DNA from 2 places in the Sphingobium yanoikuyae genome. Region 2 is predicted to be linked to the other one. Evidence: riboswitches for the same ligand, from Rfam matches in the RefSeq annotation. Region 2 holds a riboswitch; the other holds the start of a gene.
The links. Region 2 has a riboswitch for S-adenosylmethionine ahead of HH800_RS05420 (homoserine O-succinyltransferase). Riboswitches for the same ligand answer to the same signal wherever they lie in the genome.
Positions count from the first base shown of each region.

Region 1: it holds a riboswitch for S-adenosylmethionine, as region 2 does, so the genes downstream of both, HH800_RS03605 (threonine aldolase family protein) here and HH800_RS05420 (homoserine O-succinyltransferase) in region 2, are expected to answer to the same signal.

Region 1 is NZ_CP053021.1:673,452-688,168, reverse strand. Features, by position in the region: gene obgE (GTPase ObgE) at 1-408, shown strand, start outside; gene proB (glutamate 5-kinase) at 443-1,573, shown strand; gene HH800_RS03645 (NAD-dependent epimerase/dehydratase family protein) at 1,598-2,494, shown strand; gene HH800_RS03640 (hypothetical protein) at 3,380-3,598, shown strand; gene HH800_RS03635 (CvpA family protein) at 3,941-4,465, opposite strand; gene radA (DNA repair protein RadA) at 4,476-5,843, opposite strand; gene HH800_RS03625 (endonuclease/exonuclease/phosphatase family protein) at 5,933-6,634, shown strand; gene HH800_RS03620 (patatin-like protein) at 7,061-9,394, shown strand; gene HH800_RS03615 (hypothetical protein) at 9,391-9,888, shown strand; gene HH800_RS03610 (hypothetical protein) at 9,896-10,945, opposite strand; gene HH800_RS03605 (threonine aldolase family protein) at 11,184-12,230, opposite strand; SAM-I-IV-variant riboswitch at 12,288-12,396, opposite strand; gene HH800_RS03600 (4a-hydroxytetrahydrobiopterin dehydratase) at 12,432-12,722, opposite strand; gene HH800_RS03595 (metallopeptidase family protein) at 12,763-13,170, shown strand; gene ccmA (heme ABC exporter ATP-binding protein CcmA) at 13,167-13,784, shown strand; gene HH800_RS03585 (heme exporter protein CcmB) at 13,775-14,422, shown strand; gene HH800_RS03580 (patatin-like phospholipase family protein) at 14,530-14,717, shown strand, end outside.
Region 2 is NZ_CP053021.1:1,032,583-1,047,299, reverse strand. Features, by position in the region: gene HH800_RS05450 (choice-of-anchor A family protein) at 1-85, shown strand, start outside; gene HH800_RS05445 (rod shape-determining protein) at 230-1,267, shown strand; gene HH800_RS05440 (NAD(P)/FAD-dependent oxidoreductase) at 1,391-2,617, shown strand; gene HH800_RS05435 (hypothetical protein) at 3,007-3,648, opposite strand; gene HH800_RS05430 (2'-5' RNA ligase family protein) at 3,852-4,355, opposite strand; gene HH800_RS05425 (sugar transporter) at 4,463-4,882, shown strand; gene HH800_RS05420 (homoserine O-succinyltransferase) at 4,893-5,819, opposite strand; SAM-I-IV-variant riboswitch at 5,859-5,967, opposite strand; gene mltG (endolytic transglycosylase MltG) at 6,028-6,999, opposite strand; gene fabF (beta-ketoacyl-ACP synthase II) at 7,109-8,368, opposite strand; gene HH800_RS05405 (acyl carrier protein) at 8,547-8,780, opposite strand; gene HH800_RS05400 (glycosyltransferase family 87 protein) at 8,988-10,211, shown strand; gene fabG (3-oxoacyl-[acyl-carrier-protein] reductase) at 10,224-10,964, opposite strand; gene HH800_RS05390 (crotonase/enoyl-CoA hydratase family protein) at 10,966-11,772, opposite strand; gene fabD (ACP S-malonyltransferase) at 11,769-12,704, opposite strand; gene HH800_RS05380 (efflux transporter outer membrane subunit) at 12,895-14,346, shown strand; gene HH800_RS05375 (efflux RND transporter periplasmic adaptor subunit) at 14,336-14,717, shown strand, end outside.

The DNA of each region.
Region 1 (14,717 bases), 360 kb from region 2:
CCCGGCCTGATCGCGGGCGCGGCCGAGGGCGCGGGCATCGGCGACCGGTTCCTGGGCCATATCGAACGCTGCCGCGTGCTGCTGCACCTGATCGACGCGACCGGTGACGATCCGGTCGAAGCCTTCCGCATCGTCACCGACGAACTGGCTGCCTATGGCGGCGGGCTGGACGAAAAGCCGCAGATCGTGGTGCTCAACAAGGGCGACCTTCTGGGCCAGGAACTGATGGAAGACATTGCCGAGCAGCTGCGCGAGCAGGCCGGCGTGGAAGATGTCTTCATCATCTCCGGCGCGACCGGCGAAGGCGTCACCCCGTTGCTCGACGCCGTGCTGGAAATGCTCGACGAGGATCGTGAAGAGGACGACGCCGACGACAGCGACGGCGAAGCCACCTGGTCGCCGATCTGAACGGATCACCCCGCCCTCCTATTCAGTAGCGATCATGACCGACACTCTGTCCGGCTTTCCCCCTGCCCTGGTCCGCCGCCTGGTCATCAAGATCGGGTCGGCGCTGCTGGTCGATCCGGCCGGGGAAGTGCGCGTCGACTGGCTGCGCACGCTGGTGGCCGATGTCGCCGCGCGCAAGGCGGCCGGGCAACAGGTCATCATCGTGTCGTCGGGCGCGATCGCGCTGGGCGCGCGCCGGCTGAAGCTGCCCAAGGGCGGGCGCGGCAGCCTGGAGGATGCGCAGGCGGCGGCCGCCACCGGCCAGATCGCCCTGTCGCAATGCTGGGCCAGCCTGCTGCATGAAAAGGGCATCACCGCCGCGCAGATGCTGGTGACGCTCGACGATCTGGAGCATCGCCGCCGCTATCTCAACGCCTCGGCCACGCTGGAGCGGCTGATGGCGCTCGCCGTCGTGCCGGTGGTGAACGAGAATGACAGCGTCGCCACGGCGGAGATCCGCTTCGGCGATAATGATCGCCTTGCGGCGCGCATCGGACAGGCGGCACGGGCCGACGCGGTTGTGCTGCTGTCGGACGTGGACGGGCTTTACACCGCCAACCCGCACGCCGATGCGAATGCCATGCTGATCGAGAGGATAGAGCGCATCGACGCGCGCATTGCCGCCATGGCCGACACCGGTTCGGCTTCGGGCATGGGATCGGGCGGCATGGTGTCGAAAATCCAGGCGGCCCAGATCGCCACCGGCGCCGGCGCCCATCTCGCCATCATTTCGGGCAAGGTCGACGCCCCGCTCAGCCATTGGGCCAATGGCGGCCGCGGCTCCATCTTCCTGGCCGCCGAAAGCCAGGGCGCGCGCAAGGGCTGGCTCTCGGGCCGCCTCACCGTGCTCGGCCGGATCATCGTCGATGCCGGCGCCGAAGCGGCGTTAGGCAAGGGCAACAGCCTGCTCCCTGCCGGCGTCGCGCGGGTCGAGGGTGTGTTCGCGCGCGGCGACGTGGTCGACATTCTCAATCAGGACGGCCGGGTGATCGCCCGTGGCCTCACCGAATATGACAGCGAGGCCGCCGCGAAGATCGCCGGCCGCCGCAGCGAGGACATTCCCGCCCTGCTCGGCGAAATGTCCCGCACCGTGCTGGTCCATCGCGATCATATGGCGATGGTCTGACCTATTATGTCCCTTAGAATTGCCATGACCGGCGCGACGGGTTTCGTCGGCGCCGAAACGCTCGATCAGGCGCTTGCCGCCGGTCTCCAGGTCAACGCCCTCACCCGCCGGGCGCAGCCACCCCGCGCCCATCTCAAATGGGTACCCGGCTCGCTCGACGATGCCGCCGCGCTCGACACGCTGGTGCGCGACGCCGATGCCGTGATCCATATCGCGGGCGTGGTGAACGCACCCGACCGCGAGGGGTTCGAGGCGGGCAATGCGCGCGGCACGATGGCGGTGGTCGACGCCATGCGCAAACGCGGCGTGCGCCGCCTCGTCCATGTCTCCTCGCTCGCCGCGCGCGAACCGGGCATGTCGGACTATGGCTGGTCGAAGGAACTGGCCGAACGCCATGTGAAGGCCAGTGGCCTCGACTGGACGATCGTGCGCCCGCCCGCCATCTATGGCCCCAATGACCAGGAGATGCTGGAGCTGTTCCGCATGGCCAAGCGCGGCATCATGCTGCTGCCGCCCGGCGGCCGGCTGTCGGTGATCCATGTCGCCGATCTGTCCCGCCTGTTGCTGACGCTCGCCTGCGAAAAGGAACAGAGCCAGACCCGCACCTATGAGGCGGACGATGCGACGCCCGGCGGCTGGGACCATCAGGAATTCGGCCAGGCGATCGGCCGGGCCGTGGGTCGCAATGTCCGCACCTTCGCGACGCCGCAATGGCTGCTGGCGACCGCCGCCCGGCTCGACCGGCTGGTGCGCGGCCGCAACGCCAAGCTGACCCCCGACCGGGTCGATTATTTCTGCCATCCCGACTGGGTCGTCGCCAAGCGCAAGCAGCCGCCCAAGCGGCTGTGGACGCCGCAGATCCCGACCGAGGAAGGGCTCAAGGCCACGGTCGAAGCCTATCGCGCCAAGGGCTGGCTGTAGCCCGCCCAAGGACACGAGTCCGCGCGGGTCACGACCGAAGTTCATAGTGTAAACGGCCTTTTCGGGGCATTTGCACCTGCTTCGCCCTCATGATGCACCGCCCACGCGCCGGTAACGCGCCATGGCAGGTTCGGCAGACGCGCCCGGCGCGCGCCGACAAGGCCCCACCCGCGCACCTGCGCAGCGACAGCGACGCCCCCGTCGCGCGCCAGTTGCATGGATAGCGGAGGCAGGATGAGCGGCAGCGTCATGCCCCAGCTTAGAACAGGGGCAGAGCTGTAGGACAGCGGCATGCGGGATTGACGGAGCGAGTTTCGACCATCTCCCGTCGTTGCGAGCGGAGCGAAACAATGACGATGTCAGGCCTTGACGACTGACGACCAGGAGCGGCTGTAAAATCCTCCCCTGCAAGGGGAGGGGGACCACGAAGTGGTGGAGGGGTGTCGCCCTATCGAGAGGGGAAGCCCCCCTTCCGTCTGGCCTTCGGCCAGCTACCTCCCCTTCCTGGGGAGGATGGTCTCAAAGCTACCAGTAGCAGACATGTAGCGGCCTGCGCGCTAGGTTGTCCAAGGATGCCTCCTGTGGCCATATTGCTGCTTTGGACCGTCCAAGTGGCATCAGCTAGATCGGTGGATACGCCCGAGCCCAAGCGAAGCGCTTCGCCAACTGCAGCTTAGGGCTCCAAATACATCGACCATAACGCAAAAAGGCTCTCTCGCTATATAATGGCACGTTAAGCTTCAGCCCCATCCTTCCACGAGCAATCAATGCTGGCAGCGCTATAGATGAGCCATCGCACGGGCGTAAAACACTGCCCTAGATTTCATTTCGACAGCGTGACATATTTTTTAACGCGGTGATAACGTCTCTCTGGGGGGAGGGGGCATGAGTAAAACTGGCACAGAAGGAAATGATGAATGGGGGCAGCCCACTGAAACACGTTCCATCAAGTTGGACGGATCAGTATCCGCTTTTGATATCGACAGCTTCGCGACTTCCAACAAGGTCAAAATAGGAAAAGTTTCCGCCAGATGGATTGAGGCGGATAAATGCTGTCATGAGCATAAAATTAATTCTGAGTGGAAAATTGCTGTCGAGAGATAGATTCAAGATCAGTTAAAAATTAATGCAAATTATAATTTAATTTCTCATGGATGGGGGATGGTTATCGGCGAATGTGAATTGTGGGAAAATCACCCAAAAGGATTTAGATGCCGCGGAACTTTGTGCGGATCTGTGTGGGCTTGCTTCCAACGCGATGAACCTTCCTGACAATGATACGCAGCTTTTTTGATCCTGTATTATTATAAATTAGCCGACTCCTGGGCTCTTCAGTGCTACGCATCGTGGTCGTACCCGAAATGCGCTCCATTATGCGACCAGGCGCAATCACAAGCCTTGGACCGCGGGTGAAAATTCGGTCAGTCCGCTTCCCACCCACCCCGGTCACGCCGCAGGATCGGACTCCGCCGGCTTCTGCGCGCGCTGTTCATCGACAAATTCGCTGATCGCCTTGCCGCTAGCGTTGAGCAGCGGATAGGTGCGGGCGTCGGACAGCCAGTCGGGGCGGCGTGCGCCGCTGCCGTAGAATGTGTCGTAGACCAGGGAAAAGGCGAGGAAGACCAGGGTCGCGCCAATCAGGCCCTTGATCGCGCCGAAGCCGCCGCCCAGCACCCGGTCGATCGGGCCGAGCACCGACTGGCGGGTACGCTGGCCGATCGCGCGGGCGAGCAGCTTGCCAGCGCCAAAGGTGACGGCGAAGATCAGGAATAAGGCCAGCACTGCCGCCCCGCTCTCGCTGCCGACGAAGCTGGTCAGCAATTCGGTGACGGAAGCATGGAACAGGCTGATCGCGAAAATGCCCGCGACCCAGGCGATCAGTGACAGGGTTTCGGTCACGAACCCGCGCAGCAGACCGAATATGGCGCAACCGCCGATGAGGAGGAGGACGAGGATATCGACGGCGTTCATGCCGCGCTGGCTATCCGCGCCCGAGCATCTGGTCAACCAGCTGTGCAAGGGTGCGGAAGCCGCTGACCGAAATCCCCTTCACCCCGTCCGCGCCCGACGCCGGCACGAAGGCCCGGTTGAAGCCCAGTTTCGCCGATTCACGGAGCCGCAGCGGGGTGTGCGAGACCGGCCTGATCTCGCTCGACAGCGCAATCTCGCCGAACAGCACGACATCGGCGGGCACCGGCCGTTCCGACAAGGCCGACATCAGGGCAGCCGCGACGGCGAGGTCGGCGGCCGGATCGGACAGGCGATAGCCGCCCGCGACATTGAGATAGACTTCGCAGGTCGAGAAGCTGAGGCCGCAGCGCGCCTCCAGCACGGCGAGGATCATCGCCAGCCGGCCGCTGTCCCAGCCGACCACCGCGCGCCGGGGAGTCGCCCCGCTCGACAGCCGCACCACCAGCGCCTGGATCTCGACCAGCACCGGCCGCGTCCCTTCAAGCGCGGGGAAGACGGTGGCGCCCGTCACCGTCTCGTCGCGATTGGTGAGGAACAATGCGGACGGATTGGCAACCTCCTCCAGCCCTTCGGCAACCATCGAGAAGACGCCGATCTCGTCGGTGCCGCCGAAGCGGTTCTTGATCGCGCGCAGGATGCGATATTGGTGGCTGCGCTCGCCCTCGAACGCCAGCACCGTGTCGACCATATGCTCCAGCACGCGCGGGCCGGCGATGCTGCCATCCTTGGTGACATGGCCGACCAGGATCAGCGCGGTGCCACGCTGCTTGGCGAACTTGATCAGTTCCTGGCTCGACGCGCGCACCTGGCTGACGGTGCCGGGCGCCCCCTCGATCAGGTCGCTGTGCATGGTCTGGATCGAATCGATGATCAGCAAGGCTGGCGGCACGCCGTCGCTCAGCGTCGTCAGGATATCGCGCACCGATGTCGCGCTCGCCAGCTGCACCGGCGCATTGCCCAGGCCCAGCCGCTGGGCGCGCAGCCGCACCTGGTCCGACGCCTCCTCGCCGCTGATATAGGCAACGGTCAGCCCGCGCGAGGCGACCCGCGCCGCCGCCTGCAGCAGCAGGGTCGACTTGCCAATGCCCGGATCGCCGCCGATCAGCGTGGCCGATCCCGGCACGATGCCGCCGCCCAGCGCCCGGTCAAACTCGGCGATGCCAGTGCTGGTGCGCGAAGGCAGTTCCACCTTGCTGTCGAGGCCGATGAGCGTGATCGCCCGGCCGCCGCCCTGCAGGTCATGCTTGGCGGAAAAGACCGTCTCGGCCGCTTCCTCGACGATGCTGTTCCATTCGCCGCAGTCATCGCACTGCCCCTGCCACCGGCCGGAGACGGTGCCGCATTGCTGACAGACGAATTTGCGCTTTGCCTTGGCCATGGTCCACGCATAACAGAACATAAAAGGAACACAAACGCGATCTTGCATCGAGGCTGGAAACCCCCGCGCCGCTGGCGCATTGAAGCAGCATGTCCGCCACGATCCGCGTCGCTAGCTATAATATCCGCAAGGCCATCGGTACCGACCGCCGCCGTTCACCCGAGCGGGTGATCGACGTGCTGAACGAGGTGGATGCCGACATCATCGCGCTGCAGGAGGCCGACCGGCGCTTCGGCATACGCTATGCCGCGATCCCGCCGCTGCTGCTCGAGCGCCAGAGCGGCTACAAGCCGGTGCCGCTCAATGTCCAGACCGACAGCATGGGCTGGCACGGCAACGCCATCATCGTCCGCAAGGAGGCGGAGGTCGCCGCCTATGACGTGCTGCACCTCCCTTGCCTGGAACCGCGCGGCGCGACCATGGCGGAGGTCGGGATCAAGGGCGCGAATCTACGGGTGTTCGGCATGCATCTCGACCTGTCGGGCCTGTGGCGGCGCAAGCAGGCGGCGGCGGTGATCCATGCCGCGGCACAGGGCCATGCCCTGCCGACGGTATTGATGGGCGATCTCAACGAATGGAGCGCCGAACGCGGTTGCCTGGCCGACTTTGCCCGCCATTACAGCTTCGCCCCCTGCGGCCGCAGCTTCCACGCCCGCCGCCCAGTCGCTCGGCTCGACCGGATCATGCATTGCGGCCGCATCCGCCTGGTCGACAGCGGCGTCCACGAAAGCGCCGCCGCGCGCAAGGCGTCGGACCATCTGCCGATCTGGGCGGAGTTCAAGCTGGGGTGAATGCGGGCGCGTGTTGGGGGGGGACGGCAGAGGGTCTGAAGACGACCAGAATCTGACGTTCCTAGTTCCTCCCCAAGCTTGCTTGGGGAGGTGGCAGCGCGAAGCGCTGACGGAGGGGCAATGGCGCGACCTCATCTACTTGCCCCTCCACCGCCTTCGGCGGTCCCCCTCCCCAAGCAAGCTTGGGGAGGATTTCGGACGTTCCGCTATCCACCCCATTTTGTCATTCCCGCGTAGGCGGGAATCCATCCCCTGACCTTGCATCTGATCCGACGCTGTGGAGATGGATCCCCGCCTGCGCGGGGATGACGGTAAAAAAACAGGCCGTTGCTTAGCCACCCATCCATCTCCCCTTCCCGCTTTCGGACAGGGGGTGGGACATTCCGCCTCTCGACAAGGCGGCCTGGCTTTGCGATCCCTATCCCCATGAGGGAGAAGGAATTACGCCTCGCGCTCGTCTGTTATGGCGGGATCAGCCTGGCCGTCTACATGCACGGCATCACCAAGGAAATCTGGCACCTGACGCGGGCAAGCCGGGCCTTTCATGACGGGGTGGCACCGCGGGGGGCGAGCGAGGCGGTCTATCATCAGCTGCTTGCCGATATCGAGGCGGCGAGCGGCACGCGGCTGCGCGTCCTGCCCGACATCATCGCCGGCGCCAGCGCGGGCGGGATCAACGGCATCTTCCTGGCCCAGGCGATCGAGACCGGCCAGTCGCTGGAACCGCTGACCGCGCTGTGGCTGGACAATGCCGATGTCGACGAACTGCTCGATCCCGATGCCCGGCCCGCCCGCGCGCTGACCAAATTCTGGGCGACGCCGCTGGTATGGATGGCCGCGCGCCGCCCCGGCGACGCGGTCGAGCGCACGGTGGCGCCCGACACGCGCGAAGAGGTGCGGATGAAATTGTCGCGCTTCATCCGCTCGCGCTGGTTCGAGCCGCCCTTTGGCGGGGAAATATTCTCGACCATGCTGCTCGACGCGTTCGACGCCATGGCCGTCACGCCGGCCGGGCCGTCGCTGCTGCCCGACGGCCATCCGCTCGACCTGTTCGTCACCGTCACTGATTTCGACGGCCATGTGCAGAGCCTGAGCCTCAACAGCCCGCCCCAGGTGATCGAGACCGAGCATCGGCTGTCGATCGGCTTTCGCGGCCGGGGCGGCAGTGCAAGCGGCTTTGCCGATCCGGCCGAACTGGTCTTTGCCGCGCGCGCCACCGCCAGCTTCCCCGGCGCCTTTCCACCCTTCACCGTGCGCGAACTGGACCGGGTATTGAAGCGCCGCCACCGCGCCTGGCCCGGCCGCGACGCCTTCCTGGCGCGCGTGCTGCCGCGCCGGGCGGCACGGGGCGAGGCGGAGGACGCGGTGCTGATCGACGGATCGGTGCTGGCCAACGCCCCCTTTGCCCAGGCGATCGGCGCGCTCAAGAACCGGCCATCGCGGCGCGAGGTCGACCGCCGTTTCGTCTATATCGATCCCAAGCCCGGCCACCGGTCGATCCACCTCAACCGCGAGGGCGAGGAGGAGGTCGCGCCGACCGGCGAGAACGCCCCCCTGCCCGGCTTTTTCCGCACCATCTTCGGCGCGCTGTCGGACATTCCGCGCGAACAGCCGATCCGCGACAATCTGGAGGCGATCGACCGCCATTCCGCCCGCATCCGCCGCATGGGCCGGATCATCCAGGCGCTGCGCCCCGGCATCGAGGCGGAGGTGGAGGGGGCGATCGGCCGCATGCTGTTCCTCGACCGGCCGACGCCGGCGCGCCTGTCGGCCTGGCGCGGCAAGGCGCAGCAGCGCGCCGCCGCATCGGCCGGATTCGCCTTCCCCGCTTATGCCCATCTCAAGCTGTCGGGCATCGTCGAGGATCTGGCCGCGCGGCTGTTCCAGTTGAGCGGCGAGGATGCGCCGATGATGCGCGAAGCCTATCGCCAGGCGATCTGGAAGCAGGTGCGCGCGATCGGCGCCGACCAGTTGACCGAGGATGCCGGCTCCGCCGCCGCGCCCGTCCTGTTCTTCCGCACCCATGACCTGGCCTTCCGCATCCGCCGCCTGCGCTTCCTGGCGCGGCGGCTGGCCGAGACGCTGGAACTGGAGGCCGATGCCGACAGCGAGGCGGTGCAGGCGATGCACGACGCCATCTATCGCGCGCTCGCCCTCTACACCGAATGCGAGGGCAATGATTTCTACAATGACCATGTCCGCGCCGCCGCGGCGCAGGTGCCGACCGACGCCGGTGCCGCGCTGGAGGCGATGGCGCAGGCGCGTGGCCTGCGTGCCCGCGACGAGGCGGCCGACATGCTGCTGGCCGAGGCGCTCGCCAACCTGCCCAAGGCCGGGCGCCGCACCATGTTGCTGGCCTATCTCGGCTTCCCCTTCTCCGACATCGCGACCTTACCGTTGCTTCAAGGTGACGCTGTCGATGAATATGATCCGATAAAGGTCGACCGGATTTCGCCCGAAGATTGCACCGCCATCCGCGCCGGCGGCGCCAACGCCACGCTAAAAGGCATAGAATTCAACAATTTTGGCGCCTTCTTCAGTCGGGTTTATCGGGAGAATGACTATCTGTGGGGCCGGCTCCATGGGGTGGAACGCCTGCTGGATATCGTAATTTCCGCAATTCCTGCCCCAACCCGTCTTCCCGAAGGGGCGTTGCGCAACTATAGGCGGGCGGCGTTTCTGGCGATCCTCGACGAGGAAGAGTCGCGCTTGCCGCATGTTGCGGATCTGATCGCCGGACTGCGGGAGGAAATCGGGTGAAGGGGCGTTTGAAGCTGTTTCCGATGATGCTGGCGCTGGTGCTCGTCACCGGCTGCAAGGGCTCGTCCGATGACAGCGCACAGGCCGCCCCGGTCAGCACGCCGCAGCAGGTGGCCGTTGCCGTCGTCCAGCCCGATCCGCCGCCGCCCGCGCCCCCCGCCGTCCTGCCGTCGCGCCCGGCGCCGATCGTCACCGTCGGCCCGCCCGGCCCGACCAATTCGCTCGACCTGCCGCCGTCGAGCAATGCGGCCCAGCCCGCCCCCTTCCCGCGCGAAGTCACCGCCTTCATGGTCGACCGCGACAGCTGTGACCATTTCCGCGGCGAGGAACCCTATGATGCGGAACGGCGCGCCTATATCGAGGAAAGCGTCGCCGAACTCTGCTCCGGCACCGACGCGAAGCTGGCCTTGCTGCGCAAGCGCTACGAAAAAATGCCGGACGTCATCAGCGCGCTGAGCAGCTATGACGCCCGGATCGAGGGCGAGGAACCCTGAGGCCGCTTCAGGGTGACGGCGGCGTTTCGAGCGACTGAAGCGCGTTCAGCCGGAACGCATAGATGCTGCCACGACCGCCAATCTGGCCATTTCCTCCAGCTTGGCCGGCACGTCCCGCTTTGCCATCATCGCCATCGCGCCCGCCGCTACACATGCCCGGCCGCGAACCATGCGACCCGTGCGATCCGCCTGCACCAGCGGCTCCCGCTCCGCCGCCTTTTCCAGCCGCTCCACCACTTGTCAAAATGTCGCCCGCAGTAAAGATATCCGTCACCACGGGCAGGCCGATGACATAGACACGACCGCCATTGCCGCCATTTCCTCCTGCGCCGCCATTCCCGCCCGAACCACCGCGCCCACCATTGCCTCCATTGCCGGGGCCACTCTTGCAGATCTTCCAACTCGCTCGTCCGTCTCTACCATCCGCGCCGGCTCCGCCTTTGCCGCCCGAACCGCCGGCTCCCCCCGCGCCGCCCGGCACGCCTCGAAAATCAACGGCAATGCGCGCCTGGTTGATCTGCTCTGGTGTATTGATCGCCTCCAGCCGCCCAGCGACAATATAGATGTCGGGCACCGCGGTCGTGCCACCGGGGCGGCCATCGGTGCCACTGCCGCCCTGACCACCCGGACCACCATTTGCACCCGTGCGCTTGCCCTTGCGCCCGCCAGCGCCGGTTGCGCCAGCTTGGCCCTTCGACCCTGCCAGCAGCGCCATGTTGCGTTGAATGCTCAGCAAAGATTGCGGGTCTTCGATCCGCATCCGTCTGGCAAACAGCAATACCCAGGGGTGTGCGCCGGTAAATTCGATCGTCGAATTTTTCTTGAAAACCATTTCGTTGGCAGCGATCGTCTGGCCCTTCACCTTTTCGACGCCCCGTATCTGCACCGTCTCCGTGGCCCAATAGGCCCGGCCGATCGCGGCGCGCACGTCCGGCGGCAACGCGGCCAGATCGGCGGTCTCGATCGCCGCCCGCGCCTCGGCCATCGGAGCAGCCTCCTGCGCCTGCCCCGGCAGCGGCGCCATGACGCCCAGCAGCAACCATCCGATCCTCTTCATGACAGCCTTCGTCCACGCGCCGGCGCCTGTGCCGGCGGCGTGATGAAGGCCCGGATCAGCGCCTCTTTTCAATTGGCTGGACCAGACAAGATCATCCGCTTTGGAGCATCCTCAACGGATCATCCCGCTATCCGACCCCGCTGCATGATGACATTTCGATATCGTAACAAGGACATGGACGAACGCGCACCCGCGCCCGCGCGCCCATGCCCTTGCGCCTATTCGGATCAGCTTGTTGTCAGGCGGCGACCGCCAGGCAGGCTTCCCTGATGTCGCGGGCCAGTTCGTCGACCCGCTCCACCTGCGCATCCCAGGCGAACATGAATCGCGCGCCGCCGCCGATGAAGGTGTAGAAACGCCAGCCGCGCGCACGCAATGCGTCCAGCACCTCCGCGGGGGCCGACAGGAACAGCGCGTTGGCCTCCACCGGGAAGATCGGGCTGACATCGGGCAAGTCGGCGATCGCCGCCGCCAGCCGGCGCGCGCAATCATTGCCATGGCGGGCGTTGCGCAGCCAGGCACCGCTTTCCAGCAGGCCGATCCACGGCGCCGACAGGAAACGCATCTTCGACGCCAGCTGTCCCGCCTGCTTGCAGCGATAGTCGAAATCCTGCGCCAGCGCGCGGTCGAAGAAGATCACCGCCTCGCCCACGGCCATGCCATTCTTGGTGCCGCCAAAGCAGAGCACGTCGACGCCCGCCTTCCAGCTGATCTCCGCCGGATCGCAGCCCAGGCTGGCGCAGGCATGGGCGAAGCGCGCGCCGTCCATGTGCAGTTTCAGCCCCAGTTCGCGGCACACGGCGGAAATCGCGCGCACTTCCTCGACCGTGTAGACAAGGCCGGTCTCGGTCGGCTGGGTGATGGTGACGACGCGCGGCTTGGGGAAATGGATGTCGGACCGGCTGGTCGCCAGTTGCCGGATCGCATCCGGCGTCAGCTTGCCGTCGACCGAGGGCGCGGCAAGCAGCTTCGACCCGTTGGAGAAGAATTCCGGCGCGCCGCATTCGTCGGTCTCGACATGGGCGGCGGTCGAACAGATCACGCTATGATAGGATTGGCACAGCGCCGCGAGCGCCAGCGAATTGGCGGCGGTGCCGTTGAAGACGAAGAACACCTCCGCATCGCCGCCGAACAGGGTGCGGAAATTGTCGGCCGCGCGCTGCGTCCATTCATCCTCGCCATAGGCCGTTGCCGATCCGCTGTTCGCCGCGAGCATCGCATCGAGTGCCTCGGGGCAGGCCCCGGCATAATTGTCGCTGGCAAATTGCTGTGTGGAAATGGGCACGTCATGCTTCCGTCTGCTGGTGTGTGACCAAGCATCGGATCAACGTCGTCGTGGCTGCATGTCCCGTTGGATTGCCGGTCCGGCCACATCCCCCTCTTTCGAAAGGCACCACCTTGCTCGGGGAGCAGGTTGGTGTCGGACGTTGGCCCGACTCTTGATGTTGCCGGGGCGATTATCGGCCGGGCGATGCCGCGTCAAGCGTCAGCGCAGCAGTGCCTCTATCCCCTTCGCCAGATCGATGTCCCGTTGCGACAGGCCGCCGGCATCATGGGTGGTGAGCGTGATTTCGACGCGGTTATAGACGTTGGACCATTCGGGATGATGGTCCGCCTTTTCCGCCAGCAGCGCGACGCGCGTCATGAAGCCGAAGGCGGCGACGAAGTCGGGAAAGGTGAAGCTGCGCGCGATCCCGTCCGGTTCGGCGACCGCCGTCCATTCGGGCAAATCCGCCAGCGCGATCGCCCGTTCCGTTTCGTTCAGTCTGGCAAGCATTTCTCTATCCTGCGTTATTTCTTTCGCCTATGTGACAGCCATGCCTGACACTGGTCAATCGTTCCGCTTCGCCCCTACCCCACAGGAAATCGAGACACTCGCGCTGGAGGCCCTGAGCCGCCTGCCCGAGCCCTTCCGTTCCTATCTCTCCAATGTCGTGATGCTGGTCGAGGATTTCGCCGACCCCGATGTCCTGAAGGAGATGGAGATTGACGATCCGTTCGGCCTGACCGGCCTCTATAGCGGCCGTCCCTTCGGGCAGGAGGCGCAGACCGGCGACCTGCCGCCGACCGTGCATCTTTTCCGCCGCCCGCTGCTCGACGAATGGGTCGAAACCGGCGTGCCGCTCGAAGCGCTCATCACCCATGTCGTGGTGCATGAAATCGGCCATCATTTCGGCCTGTCGGACATCGACATGCATGTGCTGGAGGATATGGTCGCCCCATGAGCGGCGCGGCGCTGCGCCTGTCGGGCCTGGCCTGTCTGCGCGGCGGACGCCTGCTCTTTGCCGGCGTCGACCTGGTGCTGGCGGCCGGCGGCAGCGCCTTGCTGCACGGGCCGAACGGCATCGGCAAGTCGAGCCTGCTGCGCCAGTGCGCCGGATTGCTGCCCATCTATGCCGGTACCATCGATCGACAGGGCGGCGTCGCGCTAGCCGACGAGCGGCTGGCGCTCGACATGGAATTGCCGCTCCACCGCGCGCTCGGCTTCTGGGCACGGCTCGACCGGGTGGATGCGGCCGCGCTCGACCGCGCACTCCTCGCCATGGCACTCGCCCCCTTGCGCGACGTGCCCGTGCGCATGCTTTCCACCGGCCAGCGCAAGCGCGCCATGCTCGCCCGCGTGATTGCCAGCGGCGCGGATATCTGGCTGCTCGACGAACCGGCCAATGGCCTGGACGATGCGTCGGTCGCGCTGCTCGGCGCCGCGGTGGCGGACCATCTGGCGGCCGGCGGCATCGTCGTCGCCGCCTCGCACCAGCCTTTGCCGCTGACCGATCCGGTTCGGATCGAGATGGCCGCCCATGTGCCGGACCCGGCGCAGGAGGCGTCATGCGACTGATCGCCCTGCTCGTCGCCCGCGACCTGGGACAGGCCTGGCGCTCGGCCGGGCTGTGGCTGCCGGTCGCCTTCCTGTTGCTGGTCGCCAGCCTCTATCCCTTCGCGGTCGGTCCCGACGCCGCCCTGCTCGCCCGCACCGGTGGCGGCATGCTGTGGATCGCGGCGCTGCTCGCCAGCCTGCTGCCGGTCGACCGGCTGGTCGCGCCGGATCGCGATGCCGGCATCCTGGACCAGATCGCGCTGCGCGGCATCAGCGAGGAGATGGTGGTGATCGCCCGGCTGATTGCCCATTGGCTGGGTTTCGGCCCGCCGCTGATGATCGCCGCCCTGCCCGCAGCCGCGCTGCTGAAGCTGGACGGCGCGACGATCCTGACGCTGGAGGCCGGGCTGCTGATCGGCACCCCCGCGCTTGCCGCGCTCGGCCTGCTGGTGGCGACGCTGACCGCCGGACTGCGCTCGTCGGGCGCGCTGGCGGGCCTGCTCGCCCTGCCGCTGGCGGTGCCGCTGCTGATCTTTGGCGCGGGCACACTGGGCGATGGCAGCGGCGCCGCGTTCAAATTCCTGGGCGCCGCCTCCCTGCTGCTGGTCGCGATCACACCGATCGCGGGCGGCGCGGCGATCCGCGCGGGCCGGGAATGAGGTTTGTGCAACGCGCAAGGCGTTGACATTGGCGGGCCGCAATGGTCCCATGCTGCATCGCAACAAACTCCGATAGCGGGGCATGCCCGCCAAGCGCGAGGTGCCCGATGCCCGATCCGACTGCCGAGCCGCAAAGCCGCCTGATCGACCTGGCCCTGCAGGGCGGCGGCGCCCATGGCGCCTTCACCTGGGGCGTACTCGACCGCCTGCTGGAGGAACCCTGGCTGCGGATCGACGGCATATCCGGCACGTCGGCCGGGGCGATGAACGCGGCCGTGCTGGCGAGCGGCTATGC
Region 2 (14,717 bases):
GCCCGAAGCGCCGGGCTGGACCCTGTTCCTGCTCGGCATCGTCGGTGTGCTGCTGGGTCGCCGCCTGATCCGCAAGACCGCCTGAACCGCCCTTTATCGCGCTTTTCCGTCCCTTCAGCCTCGGCCAGACGCGGGAAACGGACGGACTGGCGCAGCGCCCTTCTGATCGCCGCCGGGCGGCGGCACAGGGAGCCATTGTTTCACAATCTTTGCAGATCGCCGCTTTCCCATGAAAATGCCCCGCTTCTTCTCCTCGACCGCCTGCGACATGGCGATCGATCTTGGCACCGTGAATACCGTCATCCACGCCCGCGACCGGGGCATCGTGCTGAACGAACCCTCCGTCATCGCGATCGAGACCATTCGCGGCATCCGCAAGGTCAAGGTGGTGGGCAATGAAGCCAAGCTGATGATGGGCAAGACCCCGGCCAATATCCAGGCGATCCGCCCGCTGCGCGACGGCGTGATCGCCGACATCGACGTGGCCGAACAGATGATCAAGCATTTCGTCGAGAAGGCGCAGGACGGCGGGCGTTTCGGCCGCCGCTATGATGTCGTGATCTGCGTACCGACCGGCTCCACCATGGTCGAGCGCCGGGCGCTGCGCGATGCCGCCTCCAACGCCGGCGCGGCGCGGGTGCAGTTGATCGAGGAACCGATGGCCGCGGCGATCGGCGCCGGCCTGCCGGTCACCGAACCGCGCGGCGCGATGGTGGTCGATATCGGCGGCGGCACGACCGAAGTGGCCGTGCTGTCGCTCAACGGCATCGCCTACAGCAATTCGGCCCGCGTCGGCGGCGACAAGCTGGACGACGCGATCGCCTCGCACATCCGCCGCGTCCATAACCTGATGATCGGCGAAGCCACCGCCGAGCGCGTCAAATGCGCGATCGGCTGCGCGACCCCGCCCGATGGCGAGGGCGAGCGGATCATCGTCAAGGGCCGCGACCTGGTGAATGGTCGCCCGGCCGAAATGACCATCAGCGAAGCGGAAATCTGCGACGCCCTGTCCGAACCGGTCGGCCAGATCGTCATGGCGGTGATGACCGCGCTGGAACAGACCGCCCCCGAACTCTCGTCCGACATCATCGACGAGGGCATCACCCTGACCGGCGGCGGCGCGCTGCTGCGCCGGCTGGACGAGGCGCTGTCCGAAGCCACCGGCCTGCCCGTGCGGATCGCCGACACGCCCTTGATGTGCGTCGCCATGGGCGCCGGCAAGGCGCTGGAAGACCGTGCCTATGAAGGCGTTCTGACCATGTCCTGATCGGCGCACAGCGCCCCGACGATGGTTGGCGCGCATCGCTTGCCCGCCCCGCCACATCGGCGCTTGCCAGCACCGCCAAATGCCGCCAAGCAAAACCCCGGATAAAAGAGGATGAGCGGGCGGATGAGCTATTATGACGTTCTGATCGTGGGGGCCGGCCATGCCGGCGCGCAGGCGGCGATCTCGCTGCGCCAGCACGGCTTCGAAGGCTCGGTCGGCATGATCGGCGACGAGAAAGATCCGCCCTATGAGCGTCCGCCTTTGTCCAAGGAATATTTCGCCGGCGACAAGAGCTTCGACCGCATCCTGATCCGCCCCGCCGCCTTCTGGGACGAGCGCAAGATCGACATGCTTCTGGGCAAGCGGGTCAGGAGCGTCGATCCGGTCGGCAAGTTCGTCACCGTCGGCGACGCGGAAATCGGCTATGACAAGCTGATCTGGTGTACCGGCGGCAGCCCCCGGATGCTCACCTGCAGCGGCGCCGAAGCCGCCAATGTCCATGCCGTGCGCCGTCGCGACGATGTCGACGCGATGATGGCGAAGATCGACAGCGTGAACCATGTCACCATCATCGGCGGCGGCTATATCGGGCTGGAGGCGGCCGCCGTCCTCTCCAAGTTCGGCAAGACCGTCGTCCTGCTCGAAGCGCTCGACCGGGTGCTGGCCCGCGTCGCGGGCGAGGATCTCTCGCGCTTCTATGAGGCGGAACATCGCGCCCATGGCGTCGATCTGCGCACCGGCGCGAAGATGGACTGTATCGCGGTCGAGGACGGCCGGGCCACCGCGGTGCTGATGCAGGATGGCGAGCGGATCGAGACCGACATGGTGATCGTGGGCATCGGCATCGTGCCCGAAACCGGCCCGCTGATCGCGGCGGGCGCGGCCGGCGGCAATGGCGTCGATGTCGACGAATATTGCCGAACCTCGCTGCCCGATATCTATGCCGTGGGCGATTGCGCATCCCACGCCAACCGCTTTGCCGGCGGCGCGCAGATGCGCCTCGAATCCGTTCAGAACGCCAATGACCAGGCCAAGACCGCCGTCGCCCACATCCTCGGCAAGGAAGAAGCCTATGACGCCGTCCCCTGGTTCTGGTCGAACCAATATGATCTCAAGCTCCAGACCGTGGGCCTCTCGACCGGTTTCGACCAGACGGTACTGCGCGGCGATCCCGCCACCCGCAGTTTCTCGGTCGTCTATCTGAAGGGCGGCAAGCTGATCGCGCTCGACTGCGTCAATGCGGTCAAGGACTATGTCCAGGGCCGCGCCCATGTGCTGTCCGCCGCGCATCTCGATCCTGCACAACTGGCCGATGCCGGCATCCCGCTCAAGGAAGTGGGCCTGGCCTGATCGGTCGGCGACGACGCGACAGTCGGATTTTCCTACGAAGTTCACAGTGTCGTCGCCCCGTTTTTCGCCATTTTCCCTGCTTAGGGTCATCGGAAAGCGACGGCGGCGCGACAATCGCGCGCCTGTGAAGCGACACCGACGCGCCAGCGAAGCGACGATCAGGCGACCAGGACGCGACAGACTTGTTGCGGCAGGACGCTGCAGCAAGGTCGATATCGGGGCAATGGGAGCGGCCAATTCCATCCCACAGGGTGGACCAGAAATATGCCGAGTAGGGAAGCCGGCCGCTTAGCGCGCTCGATAATCGGAATCTCCCGCTTTTTTTTGAACCCGTCGCTCCTTTGAGCGGCAAGTCGAAAGTCGGATGCCCCGATCGGACGAATGCTGATCTAGGCTCGTCCTTGATCCAAAAATACTCGCACCGCATGAAAGGCCCAGGGAACATCTTCCCAAAAGCCCGATGGCTCGCGTGGGAACCTATCACGAATGTCAGCCAGAACCGGCGCGACGTCTGGCGCAGCCAATCGCAGTAGCCAGCGGTCTAGCTGCACCCCGGCTCGAGCCGCGCCACAAAGAACGCTCTCGGCAGCCCATCCGATCCAACCTTCATCTGCTTCTGCAAGATCGCTCGCCAGGGCCAGTTCAAACCACGCTCCGACGAACATTTCGATCACAGCTTTTTCATGCGGTGGCCAGGAGTCCCATCCCGCGAGCGACAGCTTGCCCAGCACTATCTCGGGATTGTTGGCATTCGCTGGATCAGACACTGAAACGTCCAGAATGCGCGGCAGCAGATAGCGAAAGTCCTGCTCGTCACCAACCGTCAAGAACGCACCCGAAACATAGCGCCAGAGAGCCATGCCGCTGATTTCACGCAATGGGGTAGCGAGCAAGACATCGGTGCCGCGCGTATCGATACAGCAAGGGCAGCCTTCGATCGTTGACGGCGCCGGCATCTCGAAAGTGCGATACACGGCGTCCAGCGCCTCGCTGGCGCGGATCGTAGCTTGAGCTAAGACGCCCTTGTTCATGAGGCCAGAATGACCGGCAAACGGGCGCGATGCGAGCAGAATCTGACGTTTCCCACTCCCCTCCCTTTCAGGGAGGGGCCGGGGGTGGGTGCGCCGCATAGCGGCGGCCTACGGTCGATCGGGCAGAATCTCGCTGCGCTCGCCACCCACCCCAACCCCTCCCTGAAAGGGAGGGGCTATCTGTCGTCCCCATTCTGCCGTCGCTACCCCCGAAACCGGGTCTCGCTTGCCAGTTCCCATGGTCCGCCGCGATAGTGCCAGGCGGCCAGGCCCGCGATCGCCAGCGGGCGGGGATGGAAATCGGCGCGCAATCGGTCGGCCAGCGCCCGCGCGACCCTGGGCTCCACCTTGTTCTGCACGGTCAGATGCGGGCGAAAGCCGGCCTGGTCCTGCGGCGTCAGCAGGCCTGTGAAGGCGTCCGCCAATTCGCCACGCAACGCCGCCAGATCGGGACTGTCGATGCGATAGGCGACCCCCTGCCCCAGCAGCAACACATCGCCCAGCCGCGCCCGTGGCGCCGGGCCGGCGCATATCTGTTTCATCCGCGTCCTGAGTTCCGGCAGCAGCGAAGGCGGCAGATGATGGAACAGGGTGACATGCGCCGGCACCTGATTGCGTTCGGGCGGAAAATGGGCGCGGCGCAAGCCATCCGCCCAGGCGAAATCGGCGGCGCCCAGCAGCGCGGTGACAATGATCGGATCAGCCAGAACCGCCTCCCTGCAACGCGATGGCGGACTTTCGCCCGGCCGGGACAGGCTATATGATGACAGATGCCGCGCCCGGCAAGCAGACGCGGCCCAGGAGGGGAAGCATCATGCGCGCACCGGCATCCTTCGTCATCATCGCCGTCATCCTGCTGCTATGGAACCTGATGGGGGTCGCTGCCTTCGTCATGCAATATGGCGCCGATCTTGGCGAACTCGCCAAAACCGATCCTGACACCGCACGCGCCTTTGCCCAGATGCCCGGCTGGGCCTGGGCCGTCTATGCGGTGGCGGTGGGCGCCGGCACGCTGGGCGCAATCGCCCTGCTGCTGCGCCGTCGCGTCGCCGTGCCGCTGTTCCTGCTGTCGCTGCTCGCGGTGATCGTCCAGTTCGGATACACGTTCCTCGGCACCGACCTGCTGGCGGTGAAGGGCGCGGGCGCGGCGATCTTCCCGGCGATCATCGTCCTGATCGGCATCGGCCAGTGGCTCTACGCCCGCAGTCAGGCGGCTAAGGGCCTGCTGCGCTGATCGGCGCCGATCAGGCCGCGCTCTGCAATATCTCCTGGCCGATCATGTCCACGTCGAACGGCGCGGTCTGGTAGAGATCGTTGATCCAGTTGCCGAACAGCAGATGGGCATGGCTGCGCCAGCGATTTTCCGGCGGGCGGGTCGGGTCGTCGTCGGGAAAATAATGGGCCGGCATCTGGCGGCCGCCGTCGCGCGCATATTCGTCGCCCAGGGTGCGCGTGTCATATTCGACATGGTTGAACATGTGCAGGAAGCCATGGCGCGGATCATGGACCAGGCAAGGCCCGGTCTCCGCGCTGTCGGCCAGCAATTGCAGCCCGCGATCGACCGGCAGCGATTCCCGCCGCACTTCCGACCAGCGCGACACCGGGATCGAGAAATCGTCCGAAAAGCCCCGCAGATAGGGCGAGGCCGGGGCATGGTTGCGATGGCGGAACACGCCGAACGCCTTGCGCTCCAGCGCATGTTTCTCGACCCCGTGGAAATGATGGAGCGCCGCCTGCGCCGCCCAGCAGATGCTGAGCGAACGATGCACATGGGTCTGGGTCCAGTCGAAGATCGCGCGCAGTTCCTGCCAGTAGCTCACCTCCTCGAACGCCAGATGCTCGACCGGCGCGCCGGTGATCAGGAAGCCATCGAACCGCTCGTCGCGCACATCGGTCCAGGCGCGGTAGAAGGACTGCATATGATCGGCGGAGGTGTTGCGCGACACATGGTCGCTGATCCGCACCAGCGTCAGTTCCACCTGCAACGGCGAGGCGCCGAGCAGCCGCGCAAGCTGCGTCTCGGTATCGATCTTGTTGGGCATCAGGTTCAGCAGCGCGATCCGCAGCGGGCGGATATCCTGCCGCACCGCATCCGCCTCGCCCATCACGGCAACGCCCTCGGCTTCCAGCGTGCGGCGGGCGGGCAGGTCGTCGGCAATCTTGATCGGCACGTCTCGTCAGTCCTTCCTGTCGGGGCGACGATCGGTGGCTGAGGTCCGCTTTGTTGCCGGATCGGCCACATCCTCCCGGATCGGGAGTGCCACCTTGCCCGGAACGGCAGGTTGGCGTTGGGCGTCGCCCCAACTCTTGATGCTGGACTGTCTCTAGCGCGCGCCGGGCCATGTGGCAAGCCCGGCTATATATCGACCAAGCCGGGCTTTACAGCTCGCCCCGCGCGCGGCGGATCTCGAACCACTTGCGCACATTCTCATTATGCTGCTGATAGGTGTCGGCAAAGATATGGCCGCCCTTCCCGTCCGCGACGAAATAGAGCGCATTCGTCTCCGCCGGGTGCAGCACCGCCAGGATCGACAGCCGGCCCGGATTGGCGATCGGCCCCTTGGGCAGGCCGGTCATCGCATAGGTGTTGTAGTCGTTGACGTCGGCGATCTCGGACTTCTTGATCCGGCGCCCGAGCGGCTTGCCCCTGGTGATCGGATAGATGATCGTCGGGTCGGCCTGCAGCATCATGTTCTTGCGCAGACGGTTGCTGTAGACGCCCGCGACCATCGGCCGCTCCTTGGCGATCGCGGTTTCCTTCTCGACGATAGAGGCGAGGATGATCGCCTCCTGGGGCGACTTGGCGATCGTGTTGGGCGCGCGTTCGGCCCAGAGCTTCGCCAGCGCCTTGTCCATCGCCGCCTGCATCCGCTTCAGCACCGCGGCGCGCGGCTCGCCCTTGTCGAAGGCATAGCTGTCGGGCAGCACGCTGCCCTCTTGCGGCACCGCGACATCGCCGGTCAGCTCGTCATTGGCCATCAGCCGTTCCTGCACCAGGATCGACGGCATGCCTTCGGGGATGGTGACCAGCCGGGTCAGCGTCTTGCCGCCCTGCAGGATCGACAATATCTCGCGGTTGCTGGCGCCCTTGGGCACCACGAACTCGCCGGCCTTGATCGGCTTGGCGCCGCCAAAGACCTTCGCGCGGGTCAGGAAGGCATCGGCCGAACGCACCGCGCCAGCCGATTTCAGCAGCACCGCGGCATCGGACAGGGTCGATCCCTCCGGCACGACGATGCTGATATTCTGGGTGGCCGGCCCCGTCTCGGTCCAGCCATGGACGAAGCGGAAACCGACAAAGGCGACAACGGCCAGGCCGATCAGAAGGATGATGCAGCCCAGTCGCCGCACCGGATTTGCGCCGGATCGTCTTGCCATCATCCCAACTGCCCGACCCAAATAATGCCCAACCGGCTATGGCTTACATGATCCTCCCCTTTTCAGGGGAGGATCAGGCGTATCAGATCGCCTTCATGATGAGCGAGGCGTTGGTGCCGCCGAAGCCGAACGAGTTGTTCAGCACCGCGCGCACCTTGCGCTCCTTGGCGACGTGCGGGACCAGGTCGACGCCCTTGCAGCTTTCGCTCGGCTCGTCGAGATTGAGCGTCGGCGGCACGATCTGGTCGCGCATGGCGAGGATGCAGAAGATGCTCTCCACCGCGCCCGCGCCGCCCAGCAGGTGGCCGATCGCCGACTTGGTCGACGACATCGACATGCTGCCCAGATGATCGCCGAACAGACGCTTGACCGCGCCCAGTTCCAGTTCGTCGCCCAGCGGGGTCGAGGTGCCATGCGCGTTCACATAGTCGATATCTTCCAGGCTGAGGCCCGAGCGCTTGAGCGCCATCTGCATCGAACGGAAACCGCCATTGCCTTCCGGGTGCGGCGCGGTGACATGATAGGCGTCGCCGGTCAGGCCATAGCCGATGACTTCGGCATAGATTTTCGCGCCGCGCGCCTTGGCCCGCTCATATTCTTCCAGCACGACCACGCCCGCGCCTTCGCCCATGACGAAGCCGTCACGGTTGACGTCATAGGGACGCGACGCCTTTTCCGGCGTGTCGTTGAAGCCGGTCGAGAGCGCACGCGCCTGGGCGAAGCCGGCAATGCCGATCGGGCAGATCGCGCTTTCCGCGCCACCCGCCAGCATCACGTCAGCATCGTCCATCGCGATCATGCGCGCAGCGTCGCCGATCGAGTGGGCGCCGGTCGAACAGGCGGTGACGACGGCATGGTTCGGACCCATCAGGCCGTACTTGATCGAGACCTGGCCCGAGATCAGGTTGATCAGGCGGCCATGGACGAAGTGCGGCGAAACCCGGTTGGGGCCCTTGTTGGCCAGCACCAGCGATTCGCTTTCGATGCCCGGCAGGCCGCCGATGCCCGAACCGATCGAGCAGCCGGCGCGCAGGCGCTCTTCTTCCGACATATTGTCCAGGCCCGCGTCGCGCAGCGCCTGGCTGGCGGCGGAAATGCCATAGACGATGAACGGATCGACCTGGCGCTGGATCTTGTGGTCGACGTCCAGCGAGGCGTCATAGCCATATTCATGATCCGCCGGCTTCACTTCGCAGGCGATGCGGCACTTGTAATCGGTGGCGTCGAAGCGGGTGATCGTCGCCGCGCCGGATTTCGACGCGATGATGTTCTTCCAGGTGGTTTCGACATCCCCGCCAAGCGGGCTTACCATGCCAAGGCCGGTTACGACGACGCGACGCATATGCTTGCTCCGAAATTCCAATTTTTGGTTCCGTGCCGCTCATCTAGGCGTTCCACACGCACTTGTGAACGGCAGGCCAGATACGAAAAGGCTCCCCAAGCTCCGGGATCACCGGACAGGAGGAGCCAATCCTTGTGCAAGGAGGGCGGCCCGCCACTGAGGGCAGGCCGCGAAGCCCTTAGGCCTTGCTGTCGATATAGTCGATCGCGTCCTTGACGGTGGCGATCTTCTCAGCCGCATCGTCCGGGATTTCGACGCCGAATTCTTCTTCGAACGCCATCACCAGTTCAACGATGTCCAGGCTGTCTGCGCCCAGATCGTCGATGAAGCTGGCGTCCTCGGTCACCTTCTCGGCTTCGACGCCCAGATGCTCGACGACGATTTTCTTTACGCGATCCGCGGTCTCACTCATGAGTGGTCCTTCTTACTGGGTATCGTTGGTGGTTCTGAATAACCGTTAAGGCATTGCCCTAGTGCCAAGCCCCGATAGAGGCAAGAGGGAAGCCCGCCAAGCCCCTAGATGGAGGAACAGGTGCGTTTCGGCAATAAAAAGCCGGAAAAAACCCGGAAACAACGGGTTGTTTACCAAAATTTCAGCCGCTTGTGCCAGTCAACAGCGATGATCGACCGCCTGTGCCCCGACCAGTTCATCACCCCCGAACGGGTCCGAATGACCGCCTGGCTGATGCTGGCTGCGACGCTGATCGGCCTCACCTACCTGTTCGCGACGGCGCATGGCACGGTAGATTCGCTCGGCCGGCCGCTTGGCACGGACTTCTCCAACGTCTGGACGGCGGGATGGATGGCCGACCATGGCCAGGCCGCCCAGGCATGGAACTGGCCCGCCCATCATGAAGTGCAGAAGGCGATCCATCATGATCCCGCCATCCCTTTCTATGGCTGGCACTATCCCCCGCCCTTCCTGATCCTGGCCACGTTGCTGGCGCAAATCCCCTACACCCCTGCCCTGCTGCTGTGGCAGGGACTGACGCTGGCCGGCGCGCTGATGGTCGTCCGCCATGTCCTGCTGGGTCAGCGCGACGCGCTGCTCATCGCGCTCGGTGCGCCGGTGGTGATGGTGTGCCTGGGCCATGGCCAGAATGCGTTCATGACCGCCGGCCTGCTGGGCGGCGGCATGGCCCTGCTCGACCGACGTCCCTGGATCGCCGGCATGCTGCTGGGCGCATTGGTCTACAAACCGCAATTTGCGGTGCTGATCCCTGTGCTGATCATCGCACGCGGCAATGCCCGCGCCTTCCTGGCCGCCGGTCTGACCTCGGCCGGCCTGTGCCTGCTGACATTGCTGATCTGGGGCTGGCCGGTGTGGCAGGCGTTCATCGATTCTCTGCCCCTGACGCAGCATATCATCATCGAAAATGGTGCCACCGGCTGGGAAAAGATCCAAAGCCCCTTTGCCGCCATTCGCCAATGGGGCGGCAGCATTCCAGCCGCCTATGTGGTGCAGGGCCTGGTGACAGCCATCGCCATCGGCATCGCCGCGCTGGTCGCCCGCCGTGGGACGATGGAAGTGCGGGGCGCCGCTGCGCTCAGCGCCGCCCTGCTCTGCACACCCTATGTGCTCGATTATGACTATGTGCTGCTGGGGATGGCGATCGCCTTCGTCGCCGCCGACATGGGCAAGCGCGGCGCGCTAAGCTGGGAACGAAGCTGGCTGGCCTATGCCTGGATGGCGCCGCTATTCGGCCGGGCCGTGTCGGAATGGACCCATGTGCCGGTCAACCTGATCGCCGCGATCGCGGTGCTGGCGCTGGCGATGCGGCGCGCCATCCTGCTGGACGGCGCGCTCGCTTATAATCTGCCCGGCCGGACAAAGATCGCCTGACCGGGACTTCAGTCAGATCATCGCCATGCCGCCGTTGACGTGCAGGGTCTGGCCGTTGACATAGCCCGCCTCCTTGCTCGCCAGATAGGCGACTGCTGCGCCGATATCGTCGCCATCGCCCAGATCGCCGGCCGGGATCTTGGCCAGGATCGTGCCCTTCTGGGCATCGTTCAGCGCATCGGTCATGGCCGACCGGATGAAGCCGGGCGCCACGCAGTTCACCGTGATACCGCGGCTCGCCAGTTCCTGGCCCAGCGACTTCGACATGCCGATGATGCCGGCCTTCGACGCGCAATAGTTGGACTGGCCCGGATTGCCGGTGACGCCCACGACCGAGGTGATCGAGATGATGCGGCCAAAGCGCGCCTTCATCATCGGCTTGGCGGCGGCGCGGCACAGGCGGAAGGCGGCTTCCAGATTGACCGCGATAACCTGCGACCATTCCTCGTCCTTCATGCGCAGGATCAGGTTGTCGCGGGTGATGCCGGCATTGTTGACCAGGATGTCGATCTTGCCGCCCAGCGCTTCCACCGCCTGCGGCACCAACGCGTCGACGGCGGCCGGATCGGACAGGTTGCAGACCAAGGTCTTGTGATCGCCGCCCAGTTCGGCGGCGAAGGCCTTGAGCTTCTCCTCATTGCTGCCCGACAGCGCCAGCGTGGCGCCCTGCGCGGCCAGCGCCTTGGCGATGGAGGAACCAATGCCCCCCGAAGCGCCCGTCACCAGCGCGGTCATTCCCGTCAGATCGAACATTCTAGTCTCCCTTGAAGTGTGGCGGCCGGCGGTCGAAGAAGGCGTCGATCGCCTCGTCATGATCCGCGGTCGCGTGGGCCAGCGCCTGCATGGCGCCCGCCATTTCCAGTGTCTGTGATAGTTCAGCCGTCTGCGCCGCGCGCAGCAGCCGCTTGGTCATCCGTGTCGCATGCGGCGGGTTGGCGGCGATCGCATCGGCCTGCGCCCGCGCCACCTTCATAAGGTCCGCGTCGGGCACCACATCGCCGACCAGCCCGATCCGCAGTGCCTCGCCCGCGTCGATCGTTTCGCCGGTCAGCGAGAGTTGCGACGCCTTGGAAAAGCCGATGATGCGCGGCAGCAACCAGGCCCCGCCATCGCCCGACACCAGGCCTAGCTTCACGAAGCTTTCGGCAAAGCGCGCGCTTTGCCCCGCGATGCGCAGGTCGCACATGCAGGCCAGGTCCAGCCCCGCGCCGATCGCCGGGCCATTGACCGCCGCGATCACTGGCAGCTCGATCGCCTGGAACAGCAGAGGCAGGCGCTGGATGCCCGCACGATAATTGCGCCGCGTCTGCGCCGGCAGGCTGGCGCGCAGCCCGCCGGCATCCGGCCGCATCGCGTTGAGATCGCCACCCGAGGAGAAGGCACTGCCCGCCCCGGTCAGGATCGCAACATGGATGCCCGCGTCCCGGTCCGCCGCCTCGAACACGTCGCACAGCGCATCCACCATCGCCGGATCGGAGATCGGGTTGCGCCGGTCGGGCAGGTTCAGCGTGACCGTCAGGACGGCCCCGTCACGGTGGGTAAGGACCGGGCTCTCGCTCACAGCGCGCCCAGCACCGCCTCGATATCGTCCATCGTCACCACGCTGCGCACGGTGGCGTCCGGCGCGATGCGCTTGACCATCGGGCCGAGCACCTTGCCGCCCAGTTCGACGAAATCGGTGACGCCCGCGTCCCACATCGCGCCGATCGACTCGCGCCAGCGGACGCGACCGGTGACCTGCTCGACCAGACGCTCGCGAATGTCGGTCGGGTCGCTGATCGGCGCGGCCAGCACATTGGCATAGACCGGCAGCAGCGGCGCGTTGATCGTCGCCTTGGCGAGCGCTTCCGCCATCGCATCGGCAGCCGGCTGCATCAGCGGGCAGTGGAAGGGCGCCGACACCGGCAGCAGCACGCCGCGCTTGATGCCATAATCCTTAACCAGCGCGACGGCGCGCTCGATCGCGCCCTTGTGGCCGGAAATGACGACCTGGCTGGGATCATTGTCGTTGGCGACGGTGCAGACTTCGCCCTCGGCAGCGGCATCGGCCAGCGCCTGTGCCTTTTCGATGTCGGCGCCCAGCAGCGCGGCCATCGCACCCTCGCCCACCGGCACGGCGGCCTGCATCGCCTGACCGCGCAGCTTGAGCAGGCGGGCGGTGGTGCCAAGATCGAACGCCTCGACCGCGCAGAGCGCACTATATTCACCCAGCGAGTGGCCTGCGACATAATCACCCTTGTCAGCCAGGCTGAAGCCGCCTTCCTTCTGCATCACGCGCAGCGTGGCGAGCGCATTGGCCATGATCGCCGGCTGGGCATTCTCGGTCAGGGTCAGGTCGCTCTCGGGGCCTTCCACCATGATGCGGAACAGATGCTGCGACAGGGCGTCATCGACTTCCTGGAACAGTTCCTTTGCCGCCGGGCTTGCCTCAGCCAGCGCCTTGCCCATGCCGACCGACTGGCTACCCTGGCCCGGGAAAAGAAATGCCCTCATCTTCCATCCTCTGATCTACTGGTGTCTTTCCGGAGAAAAACACGGGAATTCACGCACGTTACACTTTGAGACATATATGGCATTGAGGCGTACATTGCTTTTCGGCACGTAACGACCTGATACACCTGCCCCCTGTCTCTCCGGGGGAATATTGCTGGCCCCTTTAACGACGACGGAGTGCAAGGAAAAGGTGCGATATCGCATTGCATGGCTCACGGGATCGGTGCTTGCACTGTCCGCCTGCGCGGCGGGGCCGAACTATCACGCGCCGCAATCCGCCGCGCTGGGCGTGCCTGCCGGCTATAGCCAGGGCAGCGGCGCCGCGCTGGACGACGCCACCCTCGCCACCTGGTGGACGCGGCTCAACGATCCGACGCTGACCGGCCTGATCGATCAGGCGATCGCCGGCAACCTGGACATCGTCCAGGCGCAGGCACGGCTGCGGCAGGCGCGGGAATCCCTGCGCCAGGCCAATGCCGCCTTCCTGCCGCAGGTGAACGGATCGGCCAGCGGCGGCAAGAATTACCGCAGTCAGGCCGGCGGCACGCGTGTCGACGACAGCGGCAACGTCATCTCCACCGGCGCCAGCAACTGGTCCAGCAGCTATTCGGCCGGCGCCAATGCCAGCTGGCAGATCGACCTGTTCGGCGAATTGTCGCGCTCGGCCGAAGCGGCGCGGGCCGATCTTGCCGCGTCCGGCTATGACCTCGCCAATGTGCGGATGACCATCATTTCCGAACTGGTCACCAACTATGTTCAGGCGCGCGCATCGCAGGAGCAGCTGCGCATCGCCCGCGAGACGCAGAAGGTGCAGCAGGACAATTACGACATCGCCCGCTGGCGGTTGCAGGCCGGGCTGGTCTCCTCGCTCGACGAGCAGCAGGCCAGAGCCCAGCTCGCCCAGACCAACGCCACCATCCCCCAGCTCGAAGCCAGCCTGAAGGGCAGCCTCAACCGCATCGCCGTGCTGACCGGCCAGGCGCCGGGCGACGCGACCCGCGCGCTGGAAACGCCGACACCGATCCCCACCGCCGCCACCGACATCGCCACCGGCATTCCGGCCGATACGCTGCGCCAGCGACCCGATGTGCGGTCCGCCGAACGGGCGCTGGCCGCCGCCACCGCGCGGATCGGCGTCGCCCAGGCACAGCTCTATCCCTCGTTCGGCATCAGCGGCAACATCGGCACCACGTCGAACGCCTTCAAGGATCTGTTCGACCTCATCACCGGCGGCGTCTTTGCCAATGTCGCCCAGACCATCTTCGATGGTGGCCGCCTCGCCTCGCAGGTCCGCGCGCAGAAGGCGGCGACCGATGCCGCCTTCGCCGCCTACAAGCAGAGCGTCCTCGGCGCGCTGGAGGATGTCGAAAATGGCATGGCCTCGCTCGACAGTGCCCGCCGACGCAAGGTCGAGTTCGCCACCGCCTATGAAGCGTCGAACAATGCCGCGATCCTGGCGCGCAGCCAGTATCAGTCCGGCCTGATCGACTTCCAGACCCTGTCCAGCAGCGAAACCACGTTGCTGAACGCCCGCAACAGCCTTGCCAGCGCCCAATCGGACGAGATCCTGGCCATCGCCCAGCTCTATAATGCGCTGGGTGGCGGCTGGCAGAATATGGATGACCGCCCCCATGAGCAATGACGCCAGCCCCGACCAGGATCTCAACGACTTTCTGGGCGCCAAGCCGGAAAAGCCGTATCGCAAGTGGATGATGCGCGGAATTATCGGCGTCGTGCTGCTGATCCTGGTCCTGCTTGTCGCCCGCTGCTTTGCCGGCGATGACAAGCCCAATTATGCCACCCGCGAGGCGCGCCAGGGCGACCTGACGGTCAGCGTATCGGCGACCGGCAATTTGAAGCCGATCAACCAGGTCGATGTGGGGTCCGAACAGTCGGGCAAGATCACCGCCGTCTATGTCGACGTCAATGATCGCGTGACCAAGGGGCAGAAGCTCGCCGAACTGGACACCCGCCGCCTGGTCGACACGATCAACCAGACGCAGGCTCAGGTCG